One region of the Mixta mediterraneensis genome, then DNA from elsewhere that is predicted to be linked to it. Evidence: predicted binding sites of a transcription regulator. Region 1 holds the regulator's gene; each other region holds the start of a gene.
What was found. Region 1 encodes LexA, which represses DNA repair genes until DNA is damaged. Its sites were predicted from a motif close to TNCTGTATGTACATACAGNA; they were not measured.
Positions count from the first base shown of each region.

Region 2: sulA (SOS-induced cell division inhibitor SulA) is a predicted target of LexA. The motif match lies at 1,294-1,313, and genes of this name have one in related genera.
Region 3: umuD (translesion error-prone DNA polymerase V autoproteolytic subunit) is a predicted target of LexA. The motif match lies at 1,335-1,354, and genes of this name have one in related genera.
Region 4: QRY16_RS08975 (metal-dependent hydrolase) is a predicted target of LexA. The motif match lies at 1,298-1,317, and genes of this name have one in related genera.

Region 1 is NZ_JASUAZ010000040.1:9,655-12,958, reverse strand. Features, by position in the region: gene plsB (glycerol-3-phosphate 1-O-acyltransferase PlsB) at 1-337, opposite strand, end outside; gene QRY16_RS17515 (diacylglycerol kinase) at 466-834, shown strand; gene lexA (transcriptional repressor LexA) at 941-1,555, shown strand; gene dinF (MATE family efflux transporter DinF) at 1,665-2,987, shown strand; gene QRY16_RS17500 (CsbD family protein) at 3,161-3,304, shown strand, end outside.
Region 2 is NZ_JASUAZ010000006.1:107,855-111,158, forward strand. Features, by position in the region: gene ompA (porin OmpA) at 1-433, opposite strand, end outside; gene sulA (SOS-induced cell division inhibitor SulA) at 782-1,273, opposite strand; gene QRY16_RS06355 (TfoX/Sxy family DNA transformation protein) at 1,484-2,113, shown strand; gene yccS (YccS family putative transporter) at 2,110-3,304, opposite strand, start outside.
Region 3 is NZ_JASUAZ010000091.1:437-3,740, reverse strand. Features, by position in the region: partial or broken gene umuC (translesion error-prone DNA polymerase V subunit UmuC) at 1-894, opposite strand, end outside; gene umuD (translesion error-prone DNA polymerase V autoproteolytic subunit) at 901-1,320, opposite strand; gene QRY16_RS21530 (IS6 family transposase) at 1,664-2,359, opposite strand; gene traM (conjugal transfer relaxosome DNA-binding protein TraM) at 2,611-3,006, opposite strand.
Region 4 is NZ_JASUAZ010000010.1:65,911-69,214, forward strand. Features, by position in the region: gene QRY16_RS08970 (L-cystine transporter) at 1-534, opposite strand, end outside; gene QRY16_RS08975 (metal-dependent hydrolase) at 687-1,277, opposite strand; gene kduD (2-dehydro-3-deoxy-D-gluconate 5-dehydrogenase KduD) at 1,414-2,175, opposite strand; gene kduI (5-dehydro-4-deoxy-D-glucuronate isomerase) at 2,192-3,028, opposite strand; gene hxpB (hexitol phosphatase HxpB) at 3,205-3,304, opposite strand, start outside.

The sequences.
Region 1 (3,304 bases):
GGTGTAAATCGAGATAATCATGGAAGATCTTGACCGACTCAACACTCGGCACGAAATAGGGAAATACGCGCGGCCCGTCGTGAATAAAAACGTGGCGTGGCAGCAGTGTTCCATCAATCTCCAGCGGAGAGAGGGGATCAGGGAGATCGTGTTTAATACACTGCGCGCGTAAAGTCAGTAAGTCGGCCTTCGAATCGTAAGGCAGAACATACATAATGGGCCGGGTAGGGTCCAGCCCATGTTCAGAAACGGGATCGGCCGGAATGGCCTTACTCTTTACCAAAAACGAGAGTGGTAAATTCAGTAATTTATAATAAAGTTTACGCCAACCTGACATAGACAACATGAAGCCTCTTGTTAGCAAAGCGCCGCAAGCATACCAGAAAGTGCAGCGAAGATCTGTGGTGGTGCCAACGGCACGCAGCCCAGACATTGACGTCAATTCATTGAAAGGGTTCCCATCACATGGCAAATAATGCCGTCGGTTTTATCAGAATAGTGAAAGCTGCCGGTTATTCGTGGCAAGGACTGCGCGCCGCATGGCGACACGAGGCGGCCTTCCGCCAGGAAGCGATTGCGGCTTTAATTGCGATCGTCGTGGCTTGCTGGCTGGACATAGACACAATAACCCGCGTATTAATGATTGGTGCCGTGGTATTCGTCATCATTGTTGAAATCCTGAATAGCGCCATTGAGTCGGTGGTTGATCGTATCGGACCAGAACACCATCCACTGGCGGGGCGAGCAAAAGACATGGGTTCAGCTGCTGTATTGCTGAGCATCATACTGGCCGTTTTTGTTTGGATCGCCTTGCTTTGGTCGCATTTGCGATAGGCTTTCCAGAAGCTGTCAACCGGCTGATTATTCCCCCACTTTCGGTTTCCATTTCGCCAATACCTGTATATACTCACAGCGACTGTATAAACAACCAGGGGGCGGGATGAAAGCGTTAACCAGCAGGCAGCAGCAGGTCTATGACCTGATTCGCGATCACATTAATCAAACAGGCATGCCGCCAACGCGTGCAGAAATCGCCGCGCAACTGGGCTTCCGTTCACCTAATGCGGCAGAAGAACATCTCAAAGCATTAGCGCGTAAGGGCGTAATTGAGATTGTCTCTGGTGCTTCCCGTGGGATCCGCCTGTTAATGGAAGAAGAGGCCTCTGAAGGTTTGCCGTTAATTGGCCGTGTTGCCGCCGGTGAACCCTTGCTGGCACAAGAGCACATCGAAACGCATTACAAAGTCGATCCTGATCTGTTTAAACCGGCAGCAGATTTCCTGCTGCGCGTCAGTGGTATGTCAATGAAAGACATTGGCATCATAGACGGGGATTTACTGGCAGTGCACAAAACGCAAGACGTGCGTAATGGACAGGTGGTTGTCGCGCGTATTGATGATGAAGTCACGGTAAAACGCTGGAAAAAACAGGGTTCTGTTGTGCATCTCCTGCCAGAAAACAGTGAATTCGAACCAATTATAGTCGATACGCGTGCTCAATCGCTGACAATTGAAGGCTTAGCGGTTGGTGTGGTTCGTAATGGTGAGTGGCTGTAATCCTGCGTTAGCCGCTTCCGTTCGTTGATCCTGATGCTATTCTGTCTGCCCACGTTTCGCCGCTGCTGTTTTAACTGTTGATGCAGCGGCTCTGAGCACGGATCTGCGAATGCGTTTTCTGACTGCAACCGATAAAAATCTTTGGCGGCTGGCGCTGCCCATGATCCTTTCTAATATCACCGTTCCACTGCTTGGGCTGGTCGATACCGCTGTTATTGGTCACCTTGATAGTCCGATTTATCTCGGCGGCGTAGCCGTTGGCACCACGATCACCAGCTTCCTGTTTATGCTGTTACTTTTTTTACGCATGAGTACCACCGGTTTAACAGCGCAGGCTTTTGGTGCAAATAACAAAGCTGCGCTGGCGCGCGCGCTTACGCAGCCGTTAATGTTGGCGCTGCTAGCCGGAGTAATATTTATTTTTCTACGCGATCCGGTTAGCCAACTCGCTACGCGTTTGATCGGGGGGAATCCGCAGGTACTGGAGCAGGCGACGCTGTTCATCCACATTCGCTGGCTTAGCGCCCCCGCGACGCTGGCAAACCTGGTCATCCTGGGCTGGCTGCTTGGCGTCCAGTATGCCCGGGCACCGGTGATCCTGCTGGTGGTAGGGAATCTGGTTAATATTCTGCTCGATTTATGGCTGGTGCTGGGGTTGCATTGGGAAGTAGCGGGTGCAGCGACAGCAACCGCATTAGCGGAATACGTAACGCTGGCGGTAGGCATCGCGATGGTATGGCGCGTATTAGCGCTACGCGGCATTGATATGGCTTTGATTAAGCAGAGCTGGCGTGGCGATATGGGCCGTCTGTTAAGGCTTAATCGCGACATTATGCTGCGTTCGCTGATGCTGCAACTCTGTTTTGCTTCGCTGACAATGTTGGGCGCACGTATTGGGCCTGACGTGGTGGCTGTTAATGCCGTACTGCTGATGTTTATTACTTTCACCGCTTACGCGCTTGATGGTTTTGCCTATGCTGTAGAAGCATTTGCCGGTGAAGCGCATGGCGCAAAAGACGGCAGTAAATTAATGCATGTCTGGCATGCTGCCTGTCGTCAGGCGCTGCTGGTCGCAATCATTTTTTCACTGATTTATGCCGTATTTGGCGTACAGATTGTCTCTTTGCTGACCTCTATCAATGCGCTCCGGCTGATGGCCGATCGCTATTTGGTGTGGCAAATTATCATGCCGCTTATTGGTGTTTGGTGTTATTTGCTGGATGGGATGTACATTGGCGCAACGCGTGGACGCGAAATGCGCAATAGCATGACTATTGCAGCGCTGGGGTACTTTGTCACGTTGTTCACTTTACCCTGGTTAGGCAATCATGCTTTGTGGCTGGCTGTTATGGTGTTTCTCTCCTTACGGGGCCTGACGTTATGGCTTATCTGGCGTCGTCACTGGCAACGCAAAACCTGGTTTTCTGTCTGACGTTATCAATCAAAAATTTGAGCCAGGTTACAAAATAATCTGTATTGTTCCAGCAAGTCTCCGGTTTATTACTATAATTATCTTTCAACAGCGCAATTAACCAGCGCTTTATATCGGGATTGTCTCGCAATACGCGATATATAATGAAACCTAAGGATGACTGGAGGTCTGCAATGAATCACGACGAAACGAGTGGTAACTGGAAGCAGTTCAAAGGGAAAGTAAAAGAAAAATGGGGCAAGCTGACAGACGATGATATGCAGGTTATCGAAGGTAAACGCGATCAGCTTGTTGGAAAAATTCAGGAACGTTATGGC
Region 2 (3,304 bases), on a different contig from region 1:
GGTCGCTGATACGGCCATAGGTTGGATTAGACTGTGTGGAATCCGCACGCCATACCATGCCACCCAGACGGGTATAAATGTCCAGGTCGTCAGTAATTGGGTAGCTCAGTTTAGCAGCCAGCTGGATGCCTTGTGCTTTGAATGCGCCGTTAGTTACAGTGCCTTTGTTTGGCATGCGACCCAGCCAGTCATAGCCCAGTTCAAAGCCCAGGTATGGGTTTGCCTGGTAACCAAGGAATGCGCCAGCACCCAATTGGCTTTCATGAGTTGGACCGTTGTTGTTCTCGTAACCGTTACCGTAGTAACCAGTATCGTGATACTGAGACCAGCCCAGTTTAGCACCGGTGTACCAGGTGTTATCTTTCGGAGCGGCCTGCGCTACGGTAGCGAAGCCAGCCAGTGCCACTGCAATTGCGATAGCTGTCTTTTTCATTTTGCGCCTCGTTATCATCCAAATAGGCAATGAGCAAAAAGGTTGCTCTTGGTTTAATCCTTCGCCGGGTCAAAACGCTCGCTTATGACTCTACCGAAAAAACGGAGGTTATTGAGCACCCTGGCGAGATAAAGTCTACAACGAGATTGGAAACTTACAAGTATGATGTGATGCGCTACTGTAAAAAAACAGCGGTTTATACACAAATTCTAACAATTGACATGGCCTTCTCGCCATAGCAGAAAAGGTAAAAAAGCTGCTAAGCCCTTGTCAATACAGGAAGGAAGATAATCAGTGAGTTAGCGCTGAACAAGAAGAAAATTATCCTGAGATAAATCCCGTTTTTACTTAATGAAACAAATCCGACTGAATTTTTGGCGGATTTTGTGGTCGGAGTGGCGCTTCTGCTGAATTACCGGAGCGCAAAATCAGGCCCAGCGCTTCACCTTCTGCTGCTGCCCGTTCAAGCTCACGTCGCTCTTCCTCATCCAGTTCATAGGGAATCCACGCCAGTACGACACTATAATTCCCCGTCCGTAAAGCTTTTATCATGGTTTCTACGGTATTAAAGCGATCAGAATCAGCAATATGCATACTCTTTTCCAGGGGCAGTCCTGACTGTTGTAACCAGGCGCGATTTAGCTTATGCGCAGGTGTTAACCACAACTGCCAGCGAGATTGCTGACTCAGTTGCTGTAGCAACGGCAACAACAACATCTGCATCATACCTGGCTGTTCACTATAGCGTAATTCAGTAATCCAGCCGCTGTTATAAGTTGGCATGGATGAGGACGTATAACGGTGAGCCAGGCGCGCATTGTTCGTATATTGTGTTCGCATAAGTTAATCACTCAACAGGGTGCTGTATGGATATACAGTAATGTTATCTTGGATGAAGATCAACCCAAATTTCTGAAAATACCTCGCAAAATCGACAGAAGTTCCGGTCAGAATGCATTTATTCATTGAACCTGTTACGTCTTTTTCTTATCTTCTAAATGGCTGAATAAAAAGGTGTTTAAGTTATTTCCTGTACAGGGAGGTGGTACAATGAAGAAAGCACATCAGGTAGTTGAACGCTCCAGAGAATGTTTAGCGTCGTTAGGAAAAATCGAGTCACGAACGCAATTCGGGGGTTACGCTTTAGCTGTAGAGCAGGTCGTTTTCGCTTTGATAAACGAAGACGAACTCTATCTGCGCGCCAGTGAGGCACTGCGTGAGTACGTCGTTAAATGTCCGCTGGAGACGCTCGTTTTCCGTAAACGCGGTATACCGGTAAATCTTAACTATTTCAAAGTTGATGAGGCGCTTTGGTGCAACGCTGAACGTCTGATCGCGCTCTCGGCATCTTCGCTGCAGACTGCCCAGTCTGAATTACAATCCAGGCATACCTCGGTGCGATTAAAAGATCTGCCCAATCTCAGCCTTCGGATGGAGCTGATGTTACGAGAGGTAGGGATCTGCACTGTTAAGCATTTATGTGAGACGGGTGCCAAACAATGCTGGCTTAAACTTAAAGCTATCAACCAGCACGTTGGGCTTAATACTTTACTGGCGTTACAGGGCGCCATATCGGGTCACCATCACGCCGCCTTACCCCAGGCAGTAAAGGCGGAGCTGAGTGAGTGGTATCAGAACACCGTTAAGCACACGCTGAACACAGAGAGTTCCGGACATTAATTCATCGCCAGCGTGCGACGCAGGCGCGCAATATCGGGTAATAGCGCAACCAGCAATCCCAACTGTTGCAATACCAGCGGCGCACGCGTATTAGGATCGGCAGACAATTCATTGATTCGTTGCGCGAGCGAAAAACGCATTTCTTCTGCCTGAATGTCGCTTACGGTGTCTATCTGTAAAACATCCTCAACATAGCAAACCGTGTCATCCAGCAAAGTGAGAAGCCCTGATTCGGTGATCTTGTCACGATGTGCACCGAGCGCTGAAATATAGCTCAGAAAAGAGTGGTTCAGGCAAAGCAACTGGAAGGCGGATTCACGCAGCTTATGGTTAGGTCGCGTCTCGCTGCTTATATTTGAAACCACCGATGCCAATTCTGCATCGGCATTATGCGCATCGCGACGGGCAATGCGGTAAGCCAGTCGATTGTCTTTTCCCTGGTGATACTGTTCCATAATGGCATCAAGGTAGCGGCAATTAGCATTCAGGGTACGCTCAGCGACCCGCGGTAGCTGACGGAAACGCCAGTCGGGCCAGATAAATGCCACGGCAAACCATGCTAAAGCGCATCCCAGCAATGTATCCACCACGCGAGGCAAGGCAACGTCGAACCCTTCGCCCAGCAGGTTGAAGCATAATAACACCAGTAAGGTGATGAATAGCGTGGCCTGCGCATATTGTACCTGGCGAAAAGCGAAAAAAAGTACGCCGCTCAGCACGATCAGGATTAACTGTCCTTCTACCGACGGCACCAGCCATAAAACCGGCAAGCCAATAGCAATACCCGCCAGCGTTCCGCCAATACGTAACGCCAGACGCCGCTGAGTCGCGTTGTAATTGGGTTGGCAGACAAACAGACTGGTGAGCAAAATCCAGTAACCGCGTTCCACGCCGGTAACCTGGATAAAGGCGTAACCGATACAAAGTACTACTGACATTCGCACCGCATGGCGAAACAGAGCAGAAGTGGGTGATAGGTGACGACTGATCCGCAGACGAATATCGCTCCATCCATTCAGCCCTTCCCGCGAAAGCAAATTATCGCTGTGCTGTGGATCGTCGGCAGCCAGTGCCTGCTCGGATTCAATTGACGCTAATTGTGCATCAATCGCCTGTAAGTTGCGTAACAACCAATATAAGGCGCGAATATGCGCCGCTTCCGGTTCGCGCTGAGCCAGCCTTTCTATCGCT
Region 3 (3,304 bases), on a different contig from region 1:
CTCGTTGGCGTAGGGGCTGGTTCGCAAAAACACGCTGACGTGTTTGCAGTACTGCCGCTCCTGGCGGAGTTTCTCGGCGGCGCGCTCGGCATACTGGCAGACAGCCTGTCTCATATCCTGAAGCTGTGTAATGCGTTCTCCGAAGCTGCGGCTGCAGATGATCTGCTGTTTGGCAGGCAGGGCTTCAATGGATATGCAGGATGTGCCGTTGAGTTCACGTATGGTTCGCTCCACCACGACCCCGAACGTCTTCTTCATCAGGTTCAGGTTGGCGTCCGCCAGCTGAAGCACCGTCTTAATGCCCATCGCATTCAGCTTTTCTGATAACTTTCGCCCGATCCCCCACGTCTCATTCACTGGCAGCAGAGCCATCAACTTTCGCTGACGGTCGCGGTTACTCAGATCCACGACGCCTCCAGTGGCTGGCCACGTTTTTGCCGCGTGGTTGGCCAGCTTTGCCAGCGTAAGTGTCTGAGCAATCCCGATCCCGCAGGTCAGCCCCGTACGCTGCCGTACTGTCGTCCTGACGCGCTGGCCAAAGGCCAGGTAAGACTCACACGAATCTATGCCGGTGACCTTCATAAATGCCTCGTCGATTGAGTAAATAGTCAGCTCTGGGGCCATTTCTTCCAGCGTGGACATGATCCGTGCGGACATGTCGCCGTAAAGCGCGTAGTTCGAACTGAAACAGGTTACCTGGTAACGTCTGATTATGTCCTTCGCCTGAAAGTAGGGGGCGAAGCGTTTAATGCCGAGCTTTTTAGCTTCTTTATTTAGAGCCACAATCGCCCCGTCGTTGTTACTAAGCACGATCACCGGTTTACCCTTCAGGTCTGGCCGGAACAGTTGTTCGACGCTGGCGTACATCGAGTTGACGTCACAGAGCAGGTACATTGTGCGTCACTTAAACGAATGTATGGCGTGGATAACAACGCCGAAAATATCCAGGTCGTCCGGATTAACAAATATCGGGGAGTAGGCTGGATTCATCGGTTGCAGGCACAGCACAGGATGTGTGCAGAGCCGTTTCACGGTGAACTCACCGTCGACGGCGGCAATGATGATGTCGCCGTGCGAAGCCTTTTCTGCCTTATCCACGATCAGCAGGTCGCCAGACAGTATCCCGGACTCGATCATCGAATCCCCCTCGGCTTTGACGAAGAATGTGGCGGAGGGATGGTTGATGCAGAACTCATTTAAATCCAACGTCTTTTCAACGTAGTCCGTGGCAGGACTGGGGAAACCGGCCTGACAGGTGTCTGCAAACAGCGGGAGCTGCAGTCGTGAGCTGGTCAGAGGGGAAATGATTTCTGCTTTCATAAAGGCCTTAATTGTGCTGTATGGATATACAGTATTATGGTGGGTGTTTTTGGCTATTGGCAAGAAAAGTCTTAGAGGTTTTGGTCAGATGTCTGTTTTGTCGACGGAAATATTTTGCTCTTAAGTTATCCACAGTTTCAGTGAGTAACTTCTGTATGGCTAGGTGATAACCCCTGTCGAGGGGGCCCCCTCACTGTAGTATCCGTAAAAATTCTCAATATGGAAGTCGAGGATCTCCGCTCTTTATGCCGTGGCGTTGCCCCGGCGGGCATAAACGCCGTGCCCGCACTGGGTTCTGTCGCATTAACAGAGCAGAGTCAGCAAACGTTGTGCTGCCGATATTTTAGGCAGCCAACAAATAAAATTGTTCCGCTGGTGACAATCTGTCGCCGGCGGGATGCTGAAGTTGTCCTTTGCGTATCATCTGTAACAACTCGATGCCTGCTAACAACGTCTGCGCCCGGCGGAACGACTTGAATCCCAGCATCGGCCGTATTCGTCGTTTGATATTCCGGTGATCCTGCTCAACCAGGTTGTTCAGGTACTTGCTCTGCCTGATGGTCATCCTTTCTTCTTCTGGTTTGTTGGCGTTAAGTGTGGTCAGGGCGGCCGTGTTGGCGCCACTTTTATCGATAGTCACTACCTCGGGTTCGCCATGATGACGAATGGCCTTGCGAAAGAAACGCAACGCAGCGGCAGCGTCGCGTCTGGCGGTCAGCAGGAAGTCGACGGTTTGACCTGCAGTATCTACCGCGCGGTACAGATATTTCCACTGGCCTTTGATTTTGATGTAGGTTTCGTCCATGCGCCACCGCCGACCCACGGTGCGCTTATGCCGACGAAACGCCTTATCCAGCAACGGCACCAGACGGATAACCCAGCGGTGAAGCGTCGAATGGTCAACAATAATGCCGCGCTCGACCATCATTTCTTCGAGATTGCGCAGGCTAAGGGCATAAGCCAGATACCAGCGAACGCATTGAGCAATAACATCGAGGGGATAGTGCAGGCGTTTGAAGGCTTTTCGTATCAGAGGCATGAGCAGGCAACATCATTAAAAAAAACAGCATGTTACCCGACGCCGCCTTAATGCGACAGAACCTTGAAGCCTCCTAGAAAGGTTTCTGTGTATAGTCGGTACATCGGGTCTCTACCCCGGTGTACCGGCGAATCGACAAACAGGTTGTCGACAATCAAATTTTAGTTAAGACTGTATAAAATATAACAACTTTAGCTTACATCGTCACCCAAAAATGGTAGATCGATAATCTATTTATCTTACTTTTTCAGTTAATTATCTTGAGAATCATCATCCTCTTTAGGGAAGAACTGAGACACAATCTCTTCAACATCTTCCCGAATAGATGTCACCATTTCCTTGAATGCAAATTTCTCGTTACCTTCCAGGTGTGGACTAAGAGAAGTCATACCTAACAGCTTACTGGTAGTGAGTTGTGTTTTAAGAATGTTCTCCAGAATGGTTTTATTAAAAAGCGCTTGGTTAAACCCTGACGTTTTTCTTTCCATTTGTGCCTCATAGACGCGCAACCCAAGTTCAAGCAGCATAGATGCAATACTGGAATAGCTAATATCTTTCTCTTTAGCACCTTCGGCACGCCGCTGAACGGCAATCGCATTGATTTTTTCTGCGACATTGTCATTAACATAAACCTGGATCTTAGCCATAAGCCCTCTTATTTAAATATCCATACAAGCCAAATATTACCGACTCTAAAACCACGTATTTTTGTGCGATTCACCATTAGAATCACCACGATAAAATGACGACTCCCATCACGAATCACCCCCCATTTAATTACGAATCTAATATAGATTCACGCCCCTAGCAAACAAATGTTTTTTAAAAAAATAGTCGCCACTGAATCGCGTGCAATTCAATAACGACTCGCTTTAGATTTGCATGCGAATCGCTTTCACACATTAAAATAATTTATTTCACATTACTTTTTCTCTAACTGCATGT
Region 4 (3,304 bases), on a different contig from region 1:
ATCAGCAAACGGATTTTTCGGGATAAATGACAGCAGCAGCTGCGGCACGCTCAGGTCAGAGACTTTGCTGACGTAGTGACTTTGAAGGGCGCTGAGGCGGGCGGTTTCCTGTGCACCCTGGACTAATCCTTCAGCGCTGAGACCAAACAGACCGGTAACAAACACACCAACCAGGGCCGCAATCGCGGTAGTAAACAGCAGTACGCCAAGGGTCAGCACGCTGATTTTACCTAAAGAAGAGGCATTATGCAGACGCGCCACCGCGCTGAGAATCGAGACAAATACCAACGGCATGACGATCATTTGCAGCAGTTGCACATAACCGTTGCCGACAATGTTAAACCAGTTCAGGGAGGTTTTTACCACCTCGCTGTTTTCACCATAAATGAGCTGCAATGCCAGGCCAAAAAGCACGCCGATGACTAAGCCAGACAGCACTTTTTTCGACAGGCTCCACTTTTCACGGCCAAGACGTGACAGCAGCACGAGTAGCACGACAAAGGTCACGATATTAAGGATAAGGGGAAGACCCATACTGAAACTCCAGGATAATGCTGCGCTAAGTGAGGTGACAGGCAGCATAATGTTAATCACGAATTAAGCGTGCCGTAATGGTAGCAGTAGGTTATGGTGCAGCCTTATACCCAAATGGAATGGCATATAACTTACTGGTTAAATTCGTTTGTTTAGTGTGCACTTTGGTCAGAGATAAGGCGGCTGACGCCGTTTTGTAGCGTATCAAACAGCTGGCTGGGCCAGCCATTTGCCCCAAAAGAAGGCAGGCCAACAGGAAACCACAGCGCGTAGCCGACTAAACCCAGACATAAGGCGCGCTCCAGTTGGTTACCTTTTTGGCTATTCAGGATGGGTAAGCGGAAGCGCCAGCGGCACGGCCACAATAATGGGACCCCGGCGGGTGTCAGCATATCGGCAACGATATGGCTGAGATAACCTAACGTCATACCTTGCAGCACATCAGCAGGCAGCGGCCAGTCTTTAGGAACATTGATCTGAAATAGCCACAGCGCCGCAGCGACTGCAAGCAGGCTATGCGTAAAGCCACGATGACCAAAGGCGCGCGCAATGGGCTGAGAAAGCCATCGCAGGCGCTGGCCTAATACGGATTTAGGATGATCGATGTCGGGCAGCAGGCAGGTTAATAACGTTGCCGGGACCAAATGCCACCAGTCTGCCTGCGCCATCACGGGTGTGAGTTCGGCACGTTTAACGAAAATAGCGCTGGCAATGGCAAAAATGATATGGCCTTCGGCCGTCATGATAAAACCTGGCTGCAACAAACTGTCAATGCATCCAGTATAGGGATTTAACCAGTAAATGAGAACATGTGACGCTGTAACGAAGCATTAATTTTTTTAAAAGCGGCGGGCGATTGGATCTTGCCCGTCCTGAACGTTAGCGTGCCAGCCAGCCCCCGTCCACGGCAAGGGTATAGCCGTGGACGTAATCTGAAGCGGCAGAGGCGAGAAAAACAACGGGTCCCATCATGTCATCCGGGATGCCCCAGCGCCCGGCCGGAATGCGTGCCAGGATTTCTTCACGACGTGATTCATCGTTACGTAACTGTTCTGTGTTATTGGTGGCCATATAACCCGGCGCAATGGCGTTGACGTTGATGTTATGTCTGGCCCATTCATTTGCCATCAGACGCGTTAAACCCATCACCGCGCTTTTCGATGCAGTATAAGAGGGCACGCGAATTCCGCCCTGAAATGACAGCATTGAAGCAATATTGATGATCTTGCCGCCGTGACCTTGTGCGATAAACTGGCGAGCAACCTGCTGAGACAGAAAAAACAAACTTTTGCTGTTGACGTTCATCACATCGTCCCAGTCCTGCTCGCTGAAATTCAGCGCATCGTCACGGCGAATAATGCCAGCGTTATTGATCAGAATATCGATCTTACCGCAGGCGGCAACAGCCTGTTCGACCATTTGTGTCACCACTTCCGGGTGGGTAAGATCAGCCTGTAGCGAGCAGAACCGGCGGCCAAGCGCTTCCACTTTGCTTTGCGTGTCCGCAGGGTCAGTACGGTTAACCCCGATAATATCGCAACCAGCCTGTGCCAGTCCTAATGCCATTCCTTGCCCCAGGCCGGTATTACAGCCGGTGATCAGCACCACTTTGCCTTCCAGATTAAACGCATCCAGTACCATCTTGTTTCTCCTTCGCTTAGCGCAGCTCGCTGATGTTGAGAGGGTCCATATCATCAAAGACCTGATTTTCACCTACCATGCCCCAGATAAAGGTATAGCGTTGTGTGCCGACCCCGGCGTGAATGGACCAGCTGGGTGAAATCACCGCTTGCTCATTGTGAATCAGCAAATGACGCGTTTCCTGCGGTTGGCCCATCATATGAAAGACTGCAGCTTCATCAGGCATATCGAAATAGAAGTACACCTCCATGCGACGCTCGTGGGTATGGCACGGCATGGTGTTCCACAGGCTGCCCTCTTCCAGTTTGGTTAATCCCATCGTGAGCTGGCAGGTTGGCAGCACATCCGGGACAATAAATTTATTGATAGTGCGACGATTAGAGGTAGCTGCACTGCCTGTCGTGACGGAAGAGGCATCCTGCAACGTGATTTTTTTATCAGGAAAAGTGTGATGGGCGGGGGCGCTGTTGTAATAAAACTTAGCCGGTTGAGCAGGACTGGCGCTGCGGAAGGTGAGATGACGCGCGCCCTTGCCAATATATAACGCTTCTTCACTGCCGATTTCCCAGGTTTTGCCGTCTATATCGATCACACCAGGGCCGCCAATGTTGATCACACCGAGTTCGCGCCGTTCAAGAAGATAGCTCACGCCAAACTGTTTGCCGATTTCATCCCCAAAGGTCACCGAATGATTTACCGGCATCACGCCGCCGATAATGATGCGGTCAATATGGCTGTAGGTCAGCGTATACGTATCGGCTTCGAAAATTTTCTCAATCAGAAATTCGCGACGTAGTGCGGCGGTGTCCAGCTGTCTGGCGTGATCGCTGTGAATGCTTTGACGAACGTCCATCTCAGACCTCTCTGCAAAAGTTTTACGCGCCCCGACTGGGGTGTCTTTGCGCATCTTAGGAAGAGTGATACCTGAATTCAATAAAAATGAAACATTGTTTTATTTATTTGTGGGGCAGGTCAATACTGTCACCAGGCAGGCATTAAAAATCCGCCTTTATTCAGGCGGGTGGAAAGTTAACCCTGCAAATGTGCCACGGTAAGCTGCGTCAGATCGTCGAGTCTGACGTTGGCTAACGACCAGCGCGGATCGTGACGGTATTCAGCGGCAGGCACC